DNA from 2 places in the Micromonospora sp. M61 genome. Region 2 is predicted to be linked to the other one. Evidence: riboswitches for the same ligand, from Rfam matches in the RefSeq annotation. Region 2 holds a riboswitch; the other holds the start of a gene.

Region 1 (8,315 bases), on a different contig from region 2:
CGCCGTTGGGTCCGCGTACGGCGAGTGCCTCTCCGGCGCGTACCGCCAGATCGGTGGAGGCCAGCCGGGGTGGCAGGCCGAGCCGGTCGGCGGTGAGCAACAGCTCGCCCGGAGCGGCGGTGGCCCGCCGGGGCGCGATGGGGTGACCCGGCACCCAGACTCCCTCGGCGGCCAGGGCGGCGCCGTGGGCGGCGAAGACCGCCTCGGGCGTGCCGTCCGCACGGACCCCGCCGCCCGGGTCCAGGACGACCACCCGGTCGACCAGTGGCAGCGCCTCGGCGACCCGGTGCTCGACCAGGATCAGCGTGGTGTCGGCGTCCAGCGCCCCGGCAACCGCCTGCCGGATCAGCTCGGCCCCGGCCGGGTCGAGGTTGGCGGTCGGCTCGTCGAGCAGCAGCAGGCCGGGGCGCAGGGCCAGCGCGCCGGCCAGGGCCAGGCGTTGCTGCTCGCCGCCGGACAGTGCGGCCGTGTTGCGGTCCCGGGAGTACGGGAAGCCGACCCGGTGCAGCGCCTCGTCCACCCGGGGCCAGATCTCGTCGGCGGGCACTCCCCGGTTCTCCAGCCCGAACGCGACGTCGTCGCCGCAGCGGGCCATCACCAGCTGGGTTTCCGGGTCCTGGAAGACGATGCCGACCCGTTCCCGGCCCTTGCGGGGGTCGAGCCCGTCGATCTCGACGGTGCCCTCCTGCTCGCCGGAGTCCTCGGGTAGCAGCCCGGCGAGCGCGTTGAGCAGGGTGCTCTTGCCGGCCCCCGAGGGCCCGAGCAGCAGCACCCGCTCCCCGACCTCAACCCGCAGGTCGACCCCGCGCAGAGCCCACGCGCGCCGCCCGGCGTGCCGCCAACCGAACCCCCGCAGCAGTACCCCGCCCACCAAACACCCCCTCCCAAGCCCCGGCTCCACCCTGCACGGTCGATCATGAGGTTGACGGTGGTTCTGAAGATCCATCCGCCCGTCAACCTCATGATCGACGCGAGTGGGTGGGGTCAGATCAGGGCGCGGTCCCGGCCTACCGGGAAACGGTCCAGGACACCGGTGTTGGCCAGGGCCTTGGTCAGCAGCCAGCCGCCCGCTCCGGCGATCACCGTGGCGCTGACGATGGTGATCAGCGCGTACGGGATGCGGTAGTCGGCCAGCGCGTAGTCGACGTTCCAGATGAAGAAGTCGAACAGCGCGGCGCTGAGACCGGTCAGCGCGCCGGCCACCACCGCGGTGGGCAGGCGGAACGACCGGTACCGGAAGGCGGCGAACGCCAGCTCCGCGCCGATGCCCTGCACGATGCCCTGCGGGATCACCGTGCCGGCCCACTGGCTGCCCAGCAGCGCGGAGAGGACCGCGGCCACCGTCTCGCAGTAGAGCGCAGCACCGGGCTTGCGGATGACCAGACCGCCGATCACGGCCGGCATCAGCCAGACGCCGTACAGCAGCGCCTGCGCCGGCGGGAAGAAGGCGAACGCACCCTCGGTGGCGCTCCAGACCAGTCCCCAGGCCCAGAAGATGACGCCGAAGGCGACCGCGATCACCGAGGCGACCACGATGTCGATGGTCCGCCAACGGTGTGTGTCGGTGGTGGATTTCATGTGTTGCTCCCAGTTCGTGAGTGCGAACCAGGAGAAGACGCACGCCGCGTCCGGTGGCACCGGACTGCGGCGCGGCTGGAGGTCGACCGAACTCCCTGCGCTGGCATTACCCAGATCAGGTTCGAGGGTCTGCGGGCATGCCCGCACTCTCAGCGCTGTGCGCTCCCCTGTCGGATATGAAGTTGTCTCGCTGACGCTAACACCGACGTGGGTCGCTGGCCCAGGAGGGCATCCGCCTGACCTGCGGCGGGCAGCCGGCCCGTCGTCGGCTGGGTACGCTTCCGATCATGCGGGTTGACGCGCGAGGCTTCACGTTCGAGGTAACCGCCGGTGGTCCGCCGGAGGGCGTACCCGTCCTGCTGTTGCACGGGTTCCCACAGCACAGCGGCGAGTGGGACGAGGTCGTCCCGGCGCTGCACGCGGCCGGGCTGCGCACGTACGCGCTGGACCAGCGCGGCTACTCGCCGGGTGCCCGGCCCGCGGCGGTGGCGGACTACCGGATCCCCGAGCTGGTCGCCGATGTGGTGGCGGTGCTCGACGCCCTCGGGTTGGACGCCGTCCACCTGGTCGGCCACGACTGGGGCGCGATCGTGGCCTGGGCGGTCGCCGCTGGGCACCCCGCGCGGGTCCGCACACTGACGGCGGTGTCCGTGCCACATCCGGCGGCCATGGCGCACGCCCTGGCCAACGACAGCCAGCAGAAGGCCCGCTCGTCGTACATTGCGCTGTTCCGTAAGCCGGACAAGGCGGAGAAGGTGCTGCTGGCGTGGCACGCCACCGCGCTGCGAAAATTGCTCGGCGGAGTGGGCGACGGGCCGCGGGTGGACCGCTACGCCGACCCGATGCGCGAGCCGGGAGCCCTCACCGCCGCACTGAACTGGTACCGGGCGATGTCCCGCTCCGACCTGGCGGCGGTCGGCCCGGTCGCGGTGCCCACCACGTACGTCTGGAGTGACCGGGACGTCGCGATCGGCCGGACCGCCGCCGAGGCGTGTGCGGCGAACGTCACCGGGGACTACCGCTTCGTGCAACTGGCCGGTGTGAGCCACTGGATCCCGGACGCGGCCCCGGGCCCGCTCGCCGAGGCGGTCCTGGCCCGAGTCAGCGCAACGGCCTGAGTCGTGCGGGTCAGCGGGGGAGGGCCATCATGACGACGGACGGCAGCGGGCCGGGCAGCCGCCGCTCGATCGCCGCGCAACTACGCCTGCTGGGCGTACGCCCCGGCGCGACGCTGCTGGTGCACGCCGGCCTCCGTCCGCTGGGATTCATCAGCGGTGGTCCGCACGCGGTGGTGCTGGCCCTGCGTGACGCGCTCGGTCCGGACGGCACGATCGTCGTGCCCACCCACACACCGGAGAACAGCGATCCCGCCCAGTGGCGCAACCCGCCGGTGCCGGCGGACTGGTGGCCGCTGATCCGCTCGGAGATGCCCGGCTTCGACCCGGCGGTCACCCCGAGCCGGTTCATGGGGGCGCTCGCCGAGACGGTCCGCGGCTGGCCCGGCGCTCTGCGCAGCTCGCATCCCCAGGTGTCGTTCGCCGCGCTCGGGCCGGCCGCCGAGCAGGTGGTGACCGGGCACGCCCTGGCCGACATGCTCGGCGAGCAGTCCCCGCTGGGCCGGCTCTACGACCTGGACGCCGACGTGTTGCTGCTCGGTGTCGGCCACTCCGCGAGCACCTCGCTGCACCTGGCCGAATACCGCAGCCCCGGCTCGCCCCGGGAGCGGGTCGGCGCTGCGGTGCGCACCGCCGACGGCGGCCGGGAATGGGTGTGGTGGCAGGACGTACGGCTCGACGCGGGTGACTTCGACGCGTTGGGCGCGGCCCTGGAGGCCACCGGAGAGGTTCGCACCGGCCCGGTGGGTGCCGGGACCGGCAGGTTGATGCGCCAGCGGGCGGCGGTCGACTTCGCGGTGCACTGGTTGGCCCGCAATCGGACGACGGAGGACGCATGACGGTGAGTGCCGAGGACTACCTGGCCGTGGTGACCGAGACGATCGGCCGGGTGGCCGAAAGCCAGCGGGAGGCGGTGGGGCGGGCCGCGGATCTGATCGCCGACGCCGTACGCGCCGACGGCGTGGTGCACGCGTTCGGCACCGGGCACTCGGAGGCCCTCGCCATGGAGATCGCCGGCCGGGCGGGCGGTCTGGTGCCGACCAACCGGATCGCCCTCCGCGACCTGGTGCTGCTCGGCGGCGAACCGGCCGATCGGCTGGGCCCGATGCTGGAACGGGACCCGTCGGTCGCACACCGCCTCTACGAGCTGGCGCCGGTGCGGCCCACCGACGTCTTCGTGCTTGCCTCGAACTCCGGGGTCAACGGCGCGATGGTGGAGTTCGCCACGCTGGTCAAGGAACGTGGCCACGGGCTGGTCGCGATCACCTCGGCGCAGCACTCCGGTCGGATGACCTCCCGGCACCCGTCCGGGCGCAAGCTGGGCGACATCGCCGACGTGGTGCTCGACAACGGCGCCCCGTACGGCGACGCGACGCTGCCGCTTCCCGGTGGCGGTGCGGTCGGCGCGGTCTCCTCGATCACCGCTGCGCTGCTCGCCCAGCAGATCACCGTGGAGGTGGTGGCGCGGTTGCTGGCAGCGGGGGAGCGGCCACCGGTCTACCTGTCGGCGAACATCCCGGACGGCGACGCGCACAACACGGCGTTGGAGGCCCGGTACGCAGGCCGCATCCGTCGCGGGTCCTGACGCCGCCGGACGGTGCTCACGGTCGCCCGGCATCGGCTGGTGCTGGTGACCGACCTGCGTCCCCGAGGTGAACGGAAGATGTCGTGAACCTGTTTCGCGCTCGGGCGGGTGGGGCATTGGCGTTGCTGCCGGCGGCCGGGACCGCCGGCAGTAGCGTCTCACCGGAGGTAGCGCGTGTCCAAGGAGACCGACAAGCAGCGTTGGCAGCGCAATTTCGCCGACCTGCTCCAGGAGTTGCGGGTCGCACAGACCGGCGTGCAGATCCTCTTCGCCTTCCTGCTCACCCTGCCGTTCAGCAACGGGTTCACCGAGACCACGGAGTTCCAGCGGGACGTCTACATCGTGGCGTTGCTCGCGGCGGCCGCCGCCACCGCGCTGATCATCTCGCCGGTGGCGTTCCACCGGGCGCTGTTCCGGCAGGGACGCAAGCCGGAGCTGGTGCGCTTCGCGCACCGGATGGCCACCGGCGGTCTCGCCTTCATGCTGATCGCGATGGTCAGCGCGGTGCTGCTGATCACCGACTTCGTGCTGGACCGGCCGATCGCCTTCCTGCTCAGCGCCCTGACCGGAATCTGGTTCCTCGCGTTCTGGGTGATCCTGCCGTTCGCGCGACGCAACTGGGGTGAGGACGACATCGACGACGATGACGACGACCCGGACACGATCGCCGGTCGCTGATCGCTGATCGCGCAGATCTTCACGCAGCGCTACCCCTGGGTAACAACCGGGGGTAGCGTGGCGGGTAGTCGCGCACGTCGACGCAGCCGCACCGAGCTTCGAGGGGGCAGCCGTGACCACGACGCAGGACGGCCGACCGGCACCGGACGGCCCCGACTCCGAAGCCGCGCCCAGCACCGCCGGTGCCGCGGCCCCGTTGCCCAGAGAGGCCGGGCAGGTCTCCGAGAAGGAGGCCCGGCAGGTCGCCGAGGCCGCCCGTGAGTCCACCTGGGACCGACCCAGCTTCGGCAAGGAGTTGTTCCTCGGTCGGTTCCGGCTGGACCTGATCGACCCGTGGCCCCGGTCCGACCCGGACGACGTGGCGCGCGCCGAGGAGTTCCTCGGTCGGCTCCGCGCCTTCCTGGCCACCGAGGTGGATGGCGCCGCCATCGAACGCGACGCGTCCATTCCGGACTCGGTGTTCCACGGTCTGGCCGACCTCGGCGCGTTCGGCATGAAGATCGACCGGAAGTACGGCGGGCTCGGGCTGAGCAACCTGCACTACTGCCGGGCGCTGATGCTGGCCGGGTCGGTCAGCCCGGCCATCGGCGCGCTGCTCTCGGCGCACCAGTCGATCGGGGTGCCACAGCCGCTCAAGATGTTCGGCACCGCCGAGCAGAAGCAGCTCTTCCTGCCCCGCCTCGCCGCGGGTGAGGTGTCCGCGTTCCTGCTCACCGAGCCCGATGTCGGCTCCGACCCCGCCCGCCTGGGCACCATCGCCGAGCCGACCGAGGACGGCACCGGCTACCGGCTCAACGGGGTGAAGCTCTGGGCCACCAACGGCATCGTGGCCACCCTGCTGGTGGTGATGGCCCGGGTGCCCGCCACCGAGGGGCGTCGGGGCGGGATCACCGCGTTCGTGGTGGAGGGCGACAGCGAGGGCATCACCGTCGAGCGGCGCAACGAGTTCATCGGACTGCGCGGCCTGGAAAACAGCCTCACCCGGTTCCACGACGTGTTCGTACCCGCCGAGAACGTCATCGGCGGCGAGGGCAAGGGTCTGAAGATCGCCCTGACCACGCTGAACACCGGCCGGCTCTCGCTGCCGGCGATGTGCGTGGGCGCCGGCAAGTGGGCGCTGAACGTGGCCCGGGGCTGGGCGGCCGACCGGGTCCAGTGGGGCCGGCCGGTGGGCGAGCACGAGGCGGTCGCGCAGAAGCTGTCCTTCATCGCCGCCACCACGTACGGCATGGAGACCATGCTCGACCTCTGCTGCCTGCTCGCCGACGACGACCGCAACGACATCCGGATCGAGGCGGCACTGGTCAAGCTGTACGCCAGCGAGATGGCCTGGAAGATCGCCGACGAGCTGATCCAGATCCGGGGCGGGCGCGGCTACGAAACGGCCGACTCGCTGGCCGCCCGTGGCGAACGCCCGGCCGCCGTCGAACAGATGCTGCGCGACCTGCGGATCAACCGGATCTTCGAGGGCTCCACCGAGATCATGCATCTGCTGATCGCCCGGGAGGCGGTCGACGCCCACCTGTCGGTGGCCGGCGACATCATCGACCCGGACGCTGGGCTGGGCCGCAAGGCACGGGCCGGCGCACGAGCCGGTGCCTTCTACGCGAAGTGGCTGCCCACCCTCGCCGTGGGTCGGGGGCAGAGGCCCTCGGCGTACGCCGAGTTCGGGCCGCTCGCCGCGCACCTGCGCCAGGTCGAGCGCTCGTCGCGCAAGCTGGCCCGCTCGACGTTCTACGCGATGTCCCGCTGGCAGGGAAAGATGGAGCGTAAGCAGGCGTTCCTGGGCCGTGTGGTGGACATCGGCGCCGAGTTGTTCGCGATGTCCGCGGTCTGTGTCCGGGCCGTCGCCGAACGGGACAGCCGACCGGAAAACGTGGAGCTGGCCGACCTGTTCTGCCGGCAGGCGCGGGTGCGGGTGGACGCCCTGTTCGCCGCACTGTGGGACAACACCGACTCGGTCGACACCGCGGCGGCGAAGCGGATCCTCGCCGGCCGCTACGCGGGTCTGGAGGAGGGTGTGCTCACCCCGTCCGACGAACTGCCGTGGGTGGCCGGCTGGTCACCCGGCCCGTCTACCGTCGAGGACGTCCGCCGCCGCATCCCACCGAAGCCGTAAGCCGGGCTGGTCGGTGGTCACGCTGGTCGGCGGCCGGGTTGGTCGGCGGCCGCGTCGATGGCGCCGGTCAGCGGGCGACCGCCCAGGCCAGCACCCCGGCCAGGATCAGGCCGTTGAGCCCGGCCAGCGCCAGGTACGCCGCGGGTGGGATCTTCCTGCCCCGTCGCACGAAGGAGACCAGGACGGCGGCGTAGCCGAGCAGCAGGACGGCGATGACGAGGAGGAAGTAGAACACCCGAAGACCTTAGCGGCTCCTGCCGCGTAGGCCGAGTTGGCGCAGCTCCAACGCGGCCAGGGCGTCGACGGTGGCGTCGTCGCCACGTCGCCACGCCTCGGCGACGTCCGGCGCGATCCGGGTCAGCTTGCCCAGCGGCTGGGTGGCCAGCGCGCGCAGGGCGAGCAGGTCCCGGCCGGCCGGTCCGACGGCCAGCTTCGCCGCTGACCCGGCCCGGCGCATCCAGCGCACCCGCAGCGGCAGCCAGCCGAACAGCACGATGCCGAGCGGGAAGATCAGGACCGCGATGGCGAGGGCGAGGGCGAGCTGGTCGACCAGGTGCTGCTGGTCGCGGCCGGCGTCGGCGAGCCCCCGGGCCGCGTCGGCGGCCCGCTGGAAGGGTGCGGTCAGCTCGTCACCGACCAGCGGGACCCGGCGAACCTTGCCGCCCGCGTCGGCGAGGTTGTCGGCGAGGCCGCTGCCCGCGCCCTCCAGCTTCTGCCCCGGTACGGCGAGCTTCTGCACCAGGTCGTGCAGCCACAGCGCGCCGCGGATCGCCACGTACACCCAGGCGACGACGAGCAGGTCGGTGAGCAACTGACGGGCGGCGGTCGGAAACCGATCGGCATAGATTTTCACGCCGGACAGCGTGTCACGAACGGCCCGGCGCGGCACCCGTCAGATCAGCCGGCGGGACGGCCCGGGCGGCCCGGGCAGGTAGCAACATCGGCGATATTGCTGCCTCGCTGTCGAATGAGGCAGCAACATCGGGGATATTGCTGCCTCAAGGCGCGGCGACCAGTCCGCGATGTTGAATCAGCGGACGCAGGTTGGGCAGGTGCCGAAGATCTCCAGGGTGTGGCTGACGTCGGCGTAACCGTGCTGGGCGGCGACCCGGTCGGCCCAGCTCTCCACCGCCGGGCCGGCCACCTCGACGGTGCGCCCGCAGGCCCGGCAGACCAGGTGGTGGTGGTGCCCCTCGCTGCACCGGCGGTAGAGGTGCTCGCCGCCGGGTGGGCGCATCAC
Region 2 (8,315 bases):
CCAGCAGCCCACCGGTGGAGCCCGGCGCGGTGCCCACCCGACGCAGCGCCAGCGTGACCAGCTCGGTGCCGGACGCCCGGATCGCCTGTTCCAGCACGTGCAGGTTCGCGGCGCCGCCGGTGCCGAGGATCAATCGCGAGGTGAACGTCTCCCCACCCAGCTCGAACGTCACGCCGCTCACCCGCCCTGCGCCGCGGTGAGGACCTCGACCCGGTCGCCGTCACGCAGCACCGTGGCCGGCCAGCCGGCCCGGGGCACGACCTCGCCGTTGACCGCGACCGCCACCCCCCGCTGTTCGGGCACGACGTCGCGCACCAGGTCGGCCACCGACGCGCCGCCGGGGACGCTGCGTCCGGCTCCGTTCACGGTCAACTCCACCGGTCCCCCTCCATCGTCGGTTCAGGTCCACCCGTCGCGGCCGTTGTGCGACCGGCCGATCCGGCACCGACGAATCGTTCGGGTCCGAAGGGCGCGAGCAGCGGGTCGGGCACGCCGTCGAGCACCAGCTCGGTGATCAGGTCGGCGGTGATCGGGGTGAGCACGATGCCGTGCCGGTGGTGCCCGGTGGCGGCCAGCACGTCCGGCCGGTCGGGCAGCGGCCCGAGGATCGGCGCGTTGTCCGGCGTGCCCGGGCGCAGCCCGGCGACCGCCTCGACCAGGTCGTACTCGGCCAGCTCGGGCAGCAGGTCGACTCCGGCGCGGAGCAGGCGCTGCACCGCACCGGCGGTGACAGTGGCGTCCGCCCGTTCCTCGACCGTCGCGCCGAGCACGACCTCGCCGTCGGCGCGGGGCACCAGGTAGACGGGTTCGCCGTCGGCGTACCCCCGGATCACGTGCCGGAAGCCCGGCGCGACGCCGTCGGGCGCGCGGAGCCGGAGGATCTGGCCCTTCACCGGCCGGACGGGCAGGCCAGTGAGGGCGGCGGCCCCGCAGCCGGCGGCGACAACCGTGACCGCAGCATCCACATCAGACAGGTGCGCGACCGCCTGCGGCACGAGCACCGCGCCGGCCCGCTGGGCGGCCGTGCGCAGCGCCGGCACCAGCCGCCGGGGGTCCACCTGGTGATCGGTGGGCGCGAGCGCGCCGCCGCGCAGCCGTGGTGCGAGCGCCGGCTCGCGGTCGCGCAGCTCGCTGGGGCGCAGTGGGGTCACCGGCAGGCCCAACCCCTGCTGGTACGCCCAGAGTCGGCGCGCCTCGGCCAGGTCGTCGCCGGTCAGCCCGACCATCAGGGTGCCCTCGGTCCGGTAGCCGATCCCGGTGCCGCTCGCCGCGGTCAGCTCGGCGGCGAATGCCGGCCAGCGGGCGGCGGACGCCAGCAGCAGCCCGGTCAGCTGCCGCTCACCGAAGTACGCCTCGGCGACCGGCGAGAGCATGCCGGCGGCCACCGCCGACGCCCCCGAGCCGGGCTCCGGATCGTGCACCACCACGCGCAGCCCCCGGGCGGCGCAGCGCCAGGCGATCGCCAGCCCGATCGGCCCCGCCCCCACCACCGCGACGTCCGGCCGGGCCCGGTCACTCGATCGCGCTGACTCCGACCGGCCGGTCAGCACGCCAGGGCCTCGATCAGCTCGGCGGTCGCCCGCGCCGGGTCGGCGGCAGCCGAGACCGCCCCGACGACCGCCACCCCGTACGCCCCGGCGGCCCGCAGCTCCGCCACCCGCTCGGCGGTCACGCCGCCGATCGCGATGACCGGCACGTCGACGGCGTCGACGACGGCACGTACGCCCACGGGCCCAATGGGGTCCGGCAGGCCGGACTTGGTGCTGGTGGCGTGGCACGGCCCGACGCCCAGGTAGCTGGCTCCCGCCGCGACCGCCGCGGACGCCGTTCCCGGCGCGCGGGCGGTGGCGCCCAGCACGCCGGCCGGGCCGAGCACCCGACGGGCGGCGGCGACCGGCAGGTCGTCTGCCCCGACGTGCCCACCGGCGGCACCGACCGCCAGCGCCACGTGCAGCCGGTCGTTGACCAGGCAGGTCGCCCGGTACGGCACGCAGAGCGCCAGCACCCGCTGGGCCAGCTCGTACGCCTCGCGGTCGGTGGCGGAATCCTCGACCCGGACCTGCACCACCAGGTCGGCTCGGGCCACAGCGAGGGCGGCCCGGACCACGGTGAGCGGGTCTCGCCCGGGTCGGGTGTCGGTGATCAGATGCAGTCGCCCCAGGGACGGCACGGCAACGCTCCTCCCTGCGCCGGCATTATCCGGATCAGGTTCGACGGTCGGGGGCTGTCAGCCCCCCTCTCAGCCCGGTACACCGGGCTCCCGTGGGTTACTTGCGTGTCACCGTACGACAGATCCGCCGGTCTGCCAAGGCGGGTGTCGACGGGCCGGAATGGCGGATTAGGTTGGGCGCTTCATCCCGGTCCTATTCGGAATGTCGCCCCCCGTTGCAGAACCGTTACCTGCCGGCATCTTGCCGGACATTGAGCCAGCCGAATTAATTTGTTCAGCGATTCGACAAAATGTTGGCGGGGGCACCGTGACGCGGTGTCACCACCGGCTCCATCTGGGAGGGTCTTCGGCGAGCCGGCTCCCGCGATCCCTGTCACTACGACATAGGAGGCGGCGTGTCCCGTTCTCGTCGTGCCCGCGTACCCATCACCGCAACCCTGATCTCCCTGGCCATGGCCTCGACCACCCTGTTCGGCACGCCCGCCCAGGCGGCCGCCCAGGTCCCCCCACGGGATGCGAAAGCCGCAGCCCCGGTCAGCCAGGTGGTGCCGAAGGCGCCAAAGGCCGCCGCCGATCCCTTCTCCGTCCTCGTCTTCTCCAAGACCGCCGGCTTCCGGCACGACTCCATCCCCACCGGCATCGCTGCCATCCAACAGCTCGGTGTGGCCAACGGATTCACAGTGGACAACTCCGAGGACGGCGCCGCATTCAACGACGCCAACCTCGCGAAGTACAAGGCGGTGATCTGGCTCTCCACCACCGGTGACGTGCTCGACGCCGAGCAGCAGGCGGCGTTCGAGCGCTACGTGAAGGCGGGCGGCGGCTACGTCGGCATCCACGCCGCGTCGGACACCGAGTACAGCTGGGCCTGGTACGGCGACCTGGTCGGCGCGTACTTCGCCAACCACCCACAGAACCAGCAGGCCACGGTCAAGGTGGAGGACCACGCCCACCCGTCCACGACCGGGCTGCCGGACCGCTGGTCCCGGTTCGACGAGTGGTACAACTACCAGACCAACCCCCGGCCGGACGTGCACGTGCTCGCCAGCCTGGACGAGAAGAGCTACACGGCGGGCGCCGGTGCCATGGGCGCCGACCACCCGATCGCCTGGTGTCAGGACTTCGACGGCGGCCGATCCTGGTACACCGGGGGCGGCCACACCCGGGAGTCGTACGCCGAGCCCGAGTTCCTGTCCCACCTGCTCGGCGGCATCCGGACCGCGGCTGGTGTCGAGAACGCCGACTGCGGCGCCTCGAAGACCTCGAACTTCGAGAAGGTCGCGCTGGACAGCAACACCAGCAACCCGATGGAGCTGGACATCGCCCCGGACGGGCGCGTCTTCTACATCGAGCGCGACGGTCGCGTGCAGATCGTCAAGCCGGACACCGGCAGCACCGTCACCGCCGTCGACCTGGACGTCTTCACCGGCAACGAGGACGGCCTGATCGGCATCCGGCTCGACCCGGACTTCGCCACCAACAAGTGGGTGTATCTCTACTACGCCCCGAACGACGGGGTCACCCGCAACCTGCTGTCCCGCTTCACGGTCACCGGCGACACCATCGACCCGGCCAGCGAGAAGCAGGTGCTGCGGGTCGACACCCAGCGCAACACCTGCTGCCACGCTGGCGGCAGCATGGCCTTCGACAGCGCCGGCAACCTCTACCTGGCCACCGGTGACAACACCAACCCGTTCGAGTCGAGCGCGTACTCGCCGCTCGACGAGCGGCCGGGCCGCCAGGACTACGACTCGCAGCGCACCTCGGCCAACACCAACGACCTGCGCGGCAAGGTGATCCGGATCCACCCGGAGGACGACGGCACGTACACCGTCCCGACGGGCAACCTCTTCGCGCCGGGCACTGAGAAGACCCGCCCCGAGATCTACGCGATGGGCTTCCGCAACCCGTTCCGGATCGGCACCGACCCGAAGACCGACACCCTGTACGTCGGGGACTACGGGCCGGACGCCAACGCGAACAACCCGGACCGGGGCCCCCGGGGCCTGGTCGAGTGGAACGTCGTGACCCCTGGCAACTACGGCTGGCCGTACTGCACCGGGACGAACGAGGCGTACAACGACTACACGTTCCCGTCCGGCCCGAGCGGCCCGAAGTTCGACTGCGCCGCGCCGGTGAACAACTCGCCCAACAACACGGGCCTGACCAACCTCCCGCCGGTCGTCCCGGCCACCGTCGACTACGGCTACGCCGGTGACGCGCGCTACCCGGAGATCGGCGGCGGTGGCGCCCCGATGGGCGGCCCGGCCTACCGCTACGACGCGGACCTCAACTCCAACCGCAAGTGGCCGGCGTACTACGACGGCAAGGCTCTGCTCGGCGAGTGGAACCAGAACAAGATGTACACCATGCAGGTGACCCCCGACGGCAAGTCGTTGGTGGACATCAATCAGCTGCTCACCGGCATGAAGATGGTCCGGCCGATGGACTTCGAGTTCGGTCCGGACGGCGCGCTCTATCTGATCGAGTGGGGCACCGGGTTCGGCGGCAACAACGACGACTCCGGCATCTACCGGATCGACTACACCGCCGGTGACCGCGCACCGATCGCCGCGGCGTCCGCCAACCCGACCTCGGGCCCGGCGCCGCTGACTGTCACCTTCTCCAGCGCCGGCTCCCGGGACCCGGACGGCGGCGCGCTCACCTACTCGTGGACCTTCGGCGACGGGCAGACCTCGACCGAGGCCAACCCGACACACACGTACGCGACGGCCGGCAGCTACACCGCCCAGCTCACCGTGACCAACCCGAAGGGCCGTACCGCGGTGGCCAACGTGCCGATCACCGTGGGCAACACCGCACCGACGGTGAGCATCGAGTTCCCGCCGGACGGTGGCTTCTTCAACTGGGGTGACCAGGTCCGCTACACGGTCAAGGTGACCGACCCCGAGGACGGGCAGATCGACTGTGACCGGGTGAACCTCCAGGTGCTGCTCGGTCACGACGAGCACGCCCACCCGCTGGAGCAGCACACCGGGTGCACCGGCACGGTCCAGACGTCGCTCGCCTCCGGGCACGGCGCCGAGGCGAACGTCTTCGCTGTCTTCGAGGCCACCTACACCGACGAAGGTGGTGCCGGCGGCGCGGGCGCGCTCACCGGCCGGGACATCGAGATCCTGCAGCCCAAGCAGAAGCAGGCCGAGTACTTCACGGCCACCGGACGGGTGCCGGGCGGCACCGGCGGCGGAGACGCCGGCGTGCAACGAGAGGCCGGCGCCGACACCGCCGGTGGCGGCCAGAGCATCGCGTTCATCGAGGACGGCGACTGGTGGTCGGTCGTCCCGGCGGACCTGACGAACATCACCGAGATCCGGTTCCGGGCCGCCTCGGCCGCCGCCGGCGGTCGGATCGAGGTCCACGCGGGCGCCGTCGACGGACCGGTCGTGGCCACGGCCACCGTTCCGACGACCGGCGCGTGGCAGACGTACACGGACGTGAGCGCGCCGGTGACCGGTGCCGCGAGCGGCTCGCTGTACTTCGTGGCCCGCGATCCGAACGGCGGAACGGGTTCGCTGTTCAACGTCAACTGGATGGACTTCGTCGGCCGCGGCGTCACCGAGAACGCGCCGCCGGTGGTCACCGCCACCGCGACCCCGGCCACCGGCACCGTGCCGGTCACCGTCGAGTTCGACGGCACGGCCACCGACGCCGAGGGCGACACCCCGCTGACGTACGCCTGGGACTTCGGTGACGGAGGCTCGGCGACCACAGTGGACGCCAGCCACACCTACACCAACGCGGGCACCTTCACGGCCACCCTCACGGTGACCGACAGCAAGGGCGCCAGGTCGTACGCGACGGTGCCGGTGCGGGTCGACGCTCCGGACACGTCCTGCTTCGGGGCGCGTTCGGACGACTTCAACGGCAACAGCCTCGACAAGGAACGCTGGACCAGCGTGGTCCGGGAGAACCAGCTCTACTCGCTCAGCGGCGGCGCGCTGCGGCTGCCCACCGCGGTGGGCGACCTCTACGGTGCTCGCAACGACGCCACCAACCTGGTGCTGCAGGCGGCTCCGACCGGCGCCTGGGAGATGACCACCAAGGTCACGCTGCCGGTGACGGCGAACTACCAGCAGGCTGGCGTGCTGGTGTACGGCGACGACGACAACTACGCCAAGCTGGACCTGCTGTACAACGGCAGCCGGCGGGTGGAGTTCATCCGGGAGACGGCCGGTACGCCTCGCAACGAGGCCGCCGACAGTGCCGCCGCACCGGCGGGTGACACCGTGTACCTGCGGATCACCAGCGACGGGACGAACCTGACCGCCGCCGCCTCGGGCGACGGGCAGACCTTCACCCCGGTCGGCCAGTCGGCAGCGCTCGCCGGCATCACCAACCCGCGGATCGGGGTCTTCGCGCTCAACGGAGGCACCGAGGCGCCCGTGGTCGACGCCGCGTTCGACTCGTTCCAGGTCACGCCGGACGCCCCGGCCGGCCCGGTCGACCCGTCGGACGAGTTCACCGGTTCCACGCTGGACAAGTGTCGCTGGGACGCCATCACGCGGGAGGACCCGAACGGTTACCGGGTCACCGATGGCGCGCTGCGGATCGACGTGCCCAACGGTGACATCTACGGCACCGACAACACCGGGCCGAAGAACTTCATCCTCCAGACCGCGCCGTCCGGCGACTGGACCCTGGAGACGAAGGTCGACGGCAGTCTGCTGAACGAGCAGTACCAGCAGGCCGGTCTGCTCGTGCAGGCCGACGACGACAACTACCTGAAGTTGGACTTCATCGCGGACAACCAGGCCGGCCAGGCGGTGACGCGGCGGATCGAGTTCCGCAGCGAGATCGCCGGGACGGTGCAGAACCCGCAGCCGGAGGCGGCCAGCCTCACCTCGGCGGTGTGGCACCTGCGGCTGGCCCGCACCGGTGACACGTTCACCGCGTCGTACTCGGCCGACGGGACTACCTGGACCGCGTTGGAGGCGCTGACGAACAGCGCGGTGGGTGCCACCCCGAAGGTCGGGTTGTTCACCCTCGGCGCCAACCAGACCGCCTCGAAGACCGCCGTGTTCGACTACTTCCGGTTGAGCACGAAGGTCGCCGACGAGACCGCGCCGGTCACCACGGCGACGGTGTCCGGCACCCCGACCGAGGGGTGGCACACGGGGCCGGTAACGGTGGCCCTCGCCGCCACCGACGAGGCCGGCGGTAGCGGGCTCGCCAGCACCGAGTACCAGTTGGACGGTGCCACCACCTGGACGGCCTACACCGCTCCGGTGGCGGTCAGCGGGGACGGCGAGCACGAGGTGCGGTTCCGCTCGACCGACCAGGCGGGCAACGTGGAGTCGACGAAGACCGTCTCGGTCAAGATCGACACCACAGCGCCGGTCACCACGGCGACATTTGCTCCGGCGAACGACGCCGGCTGGCACAACGGGACGATCCCGGTCGTGCTGGCCTCGACCGACGCCGGTTCCGGCGTCAAGACGGTGGAGTGGTCCCTGGACGGTGGCACCTGGACGCCGTACACGACGCCGGTCGAGGTGACCGGTGACGGCCAGCACGAGCTGCTGTTCCGCTCGACCGACAAGGCGGGCAACGCCGAGACGCTCAAGTCGGCGGTGCTGCGCATCGACGGCACGAAGCCGACGCTGCTGGTGTCCGGGATCGCCGACGGCCAGCTCTACGGTGACAGCCAGGACGTTCGGGTGTCCTGGCAGGCCGTCGACCCGACCTCGGGCATCGCGTCCGTGGTCGGCCAGCTGGACGGCAGGGCGTACGCCAGCGGCACTCTGCAGGCCATGTACGAGCTGCCGCTCGGCCTGCACGAGCTGACCGTGACCGCGACCGACAAGGCGGGCAACCAGACCACCTCTGCGGTCCGGTTCTTCGTCACCACCTCGTTCCGGGACATGCAGGGCCTGCTGGACCGGTTCAAGGCGACGGGTCGACTCTCGGCCAAGGCGCACAAGCAGTTGACGGCGAAGCTGGACGCGGCCCGTCAGGCCGAGGCGGCCGGCAACGACAACAAGGCGATCAAGCAGTTGACCGCCTTCCGTACGTTGGCCGCCGACGCCACACTGGTGGCCGAGGCGGAGATCCGGGACGTCCTGATCCGGGACGCCGACGCCATGATCGTCCGGCTCGGCGGCGCGGCCAGCAAGGCCGGGGTGAA

The links. Region 2 has a riboswitch for thiamine pyrophosphate ahead of thiE (thiamine phosphate synthase). Riboswitches for the same ligand answer to the same signal wherever they lie in the genome.
Region 1: linked by a shared signal. The riboswitch ahead of KBX34_RS20135 (ECF transporter S component) and the one ahead of thiE (thiamine phosphate synthase) in region 2 are both predicted to bind thiamine pyrophosphate.

Annotation. Positions count from the first base shown of each region.
Region 1 covers NZ_JAGPYA010000034.1:37,386-45,700, forward strand. The annotation lists gene KBX34_RS20130 (ABC transporter ATP-binding protein) at 1-871, opposite strand, end outside; gene KBX34_RS20135 (ECF transporter S component) at 985-1,578, opposite strand; TPP riboswitch at 1,653-1,757, opposite strand; gene KBX34_RS20140 (alpha/beta fold hydrolase) at 1,866-2,696, shown strand; gene KBX34_RS20145 (aminoglycoside N(3)-acetyltransferase) at 2,726-3,532, shown strand; gene KBX34_RS20150 (sugar isomerase domain-containing protein) at 3,529-4,278, shown strand; gene KBX34_RS20155 (DUF6328 family protein) at 4,453-4,956, shown strand; gene KBX34_RS20160 (acyl-CoA dehydrogenase family protein) at 5,069-7,075, shown strand; gene KBX34_RS20165 (hypothetical protein) at 7,143-7,310, opposite strand; gene KBX34_RS20170 (hypothetical protein) at 7,320-7,928, opposite strand; gene KBX34_RS20175 (Fur family transcriptional regulator) at 8,106-8,315, opposite strand, start outside.
Region 2 covers NZ_JAGPYA010000088.1:1,299-9,613, forward strand. The annotation lists gene KBX34_RS30845 (thiazole synthase) at 1-181, opposite strand, end outside; gene thiS (sulfur carrier protein ThiS) at 178-378, opposite strand; gene thiO (glycine oxidase ThiO) at 369-1,550, opposite strand; gene thiE (thiamine phosphate synthase) at 1,544-2,170, opposite strand; TPP riboswitch at 2,165-2,274, opposite strand; gene KBX34_RS30865 (ThuA domain-containing protein) at 2,566-8,315, shown strand, end outside.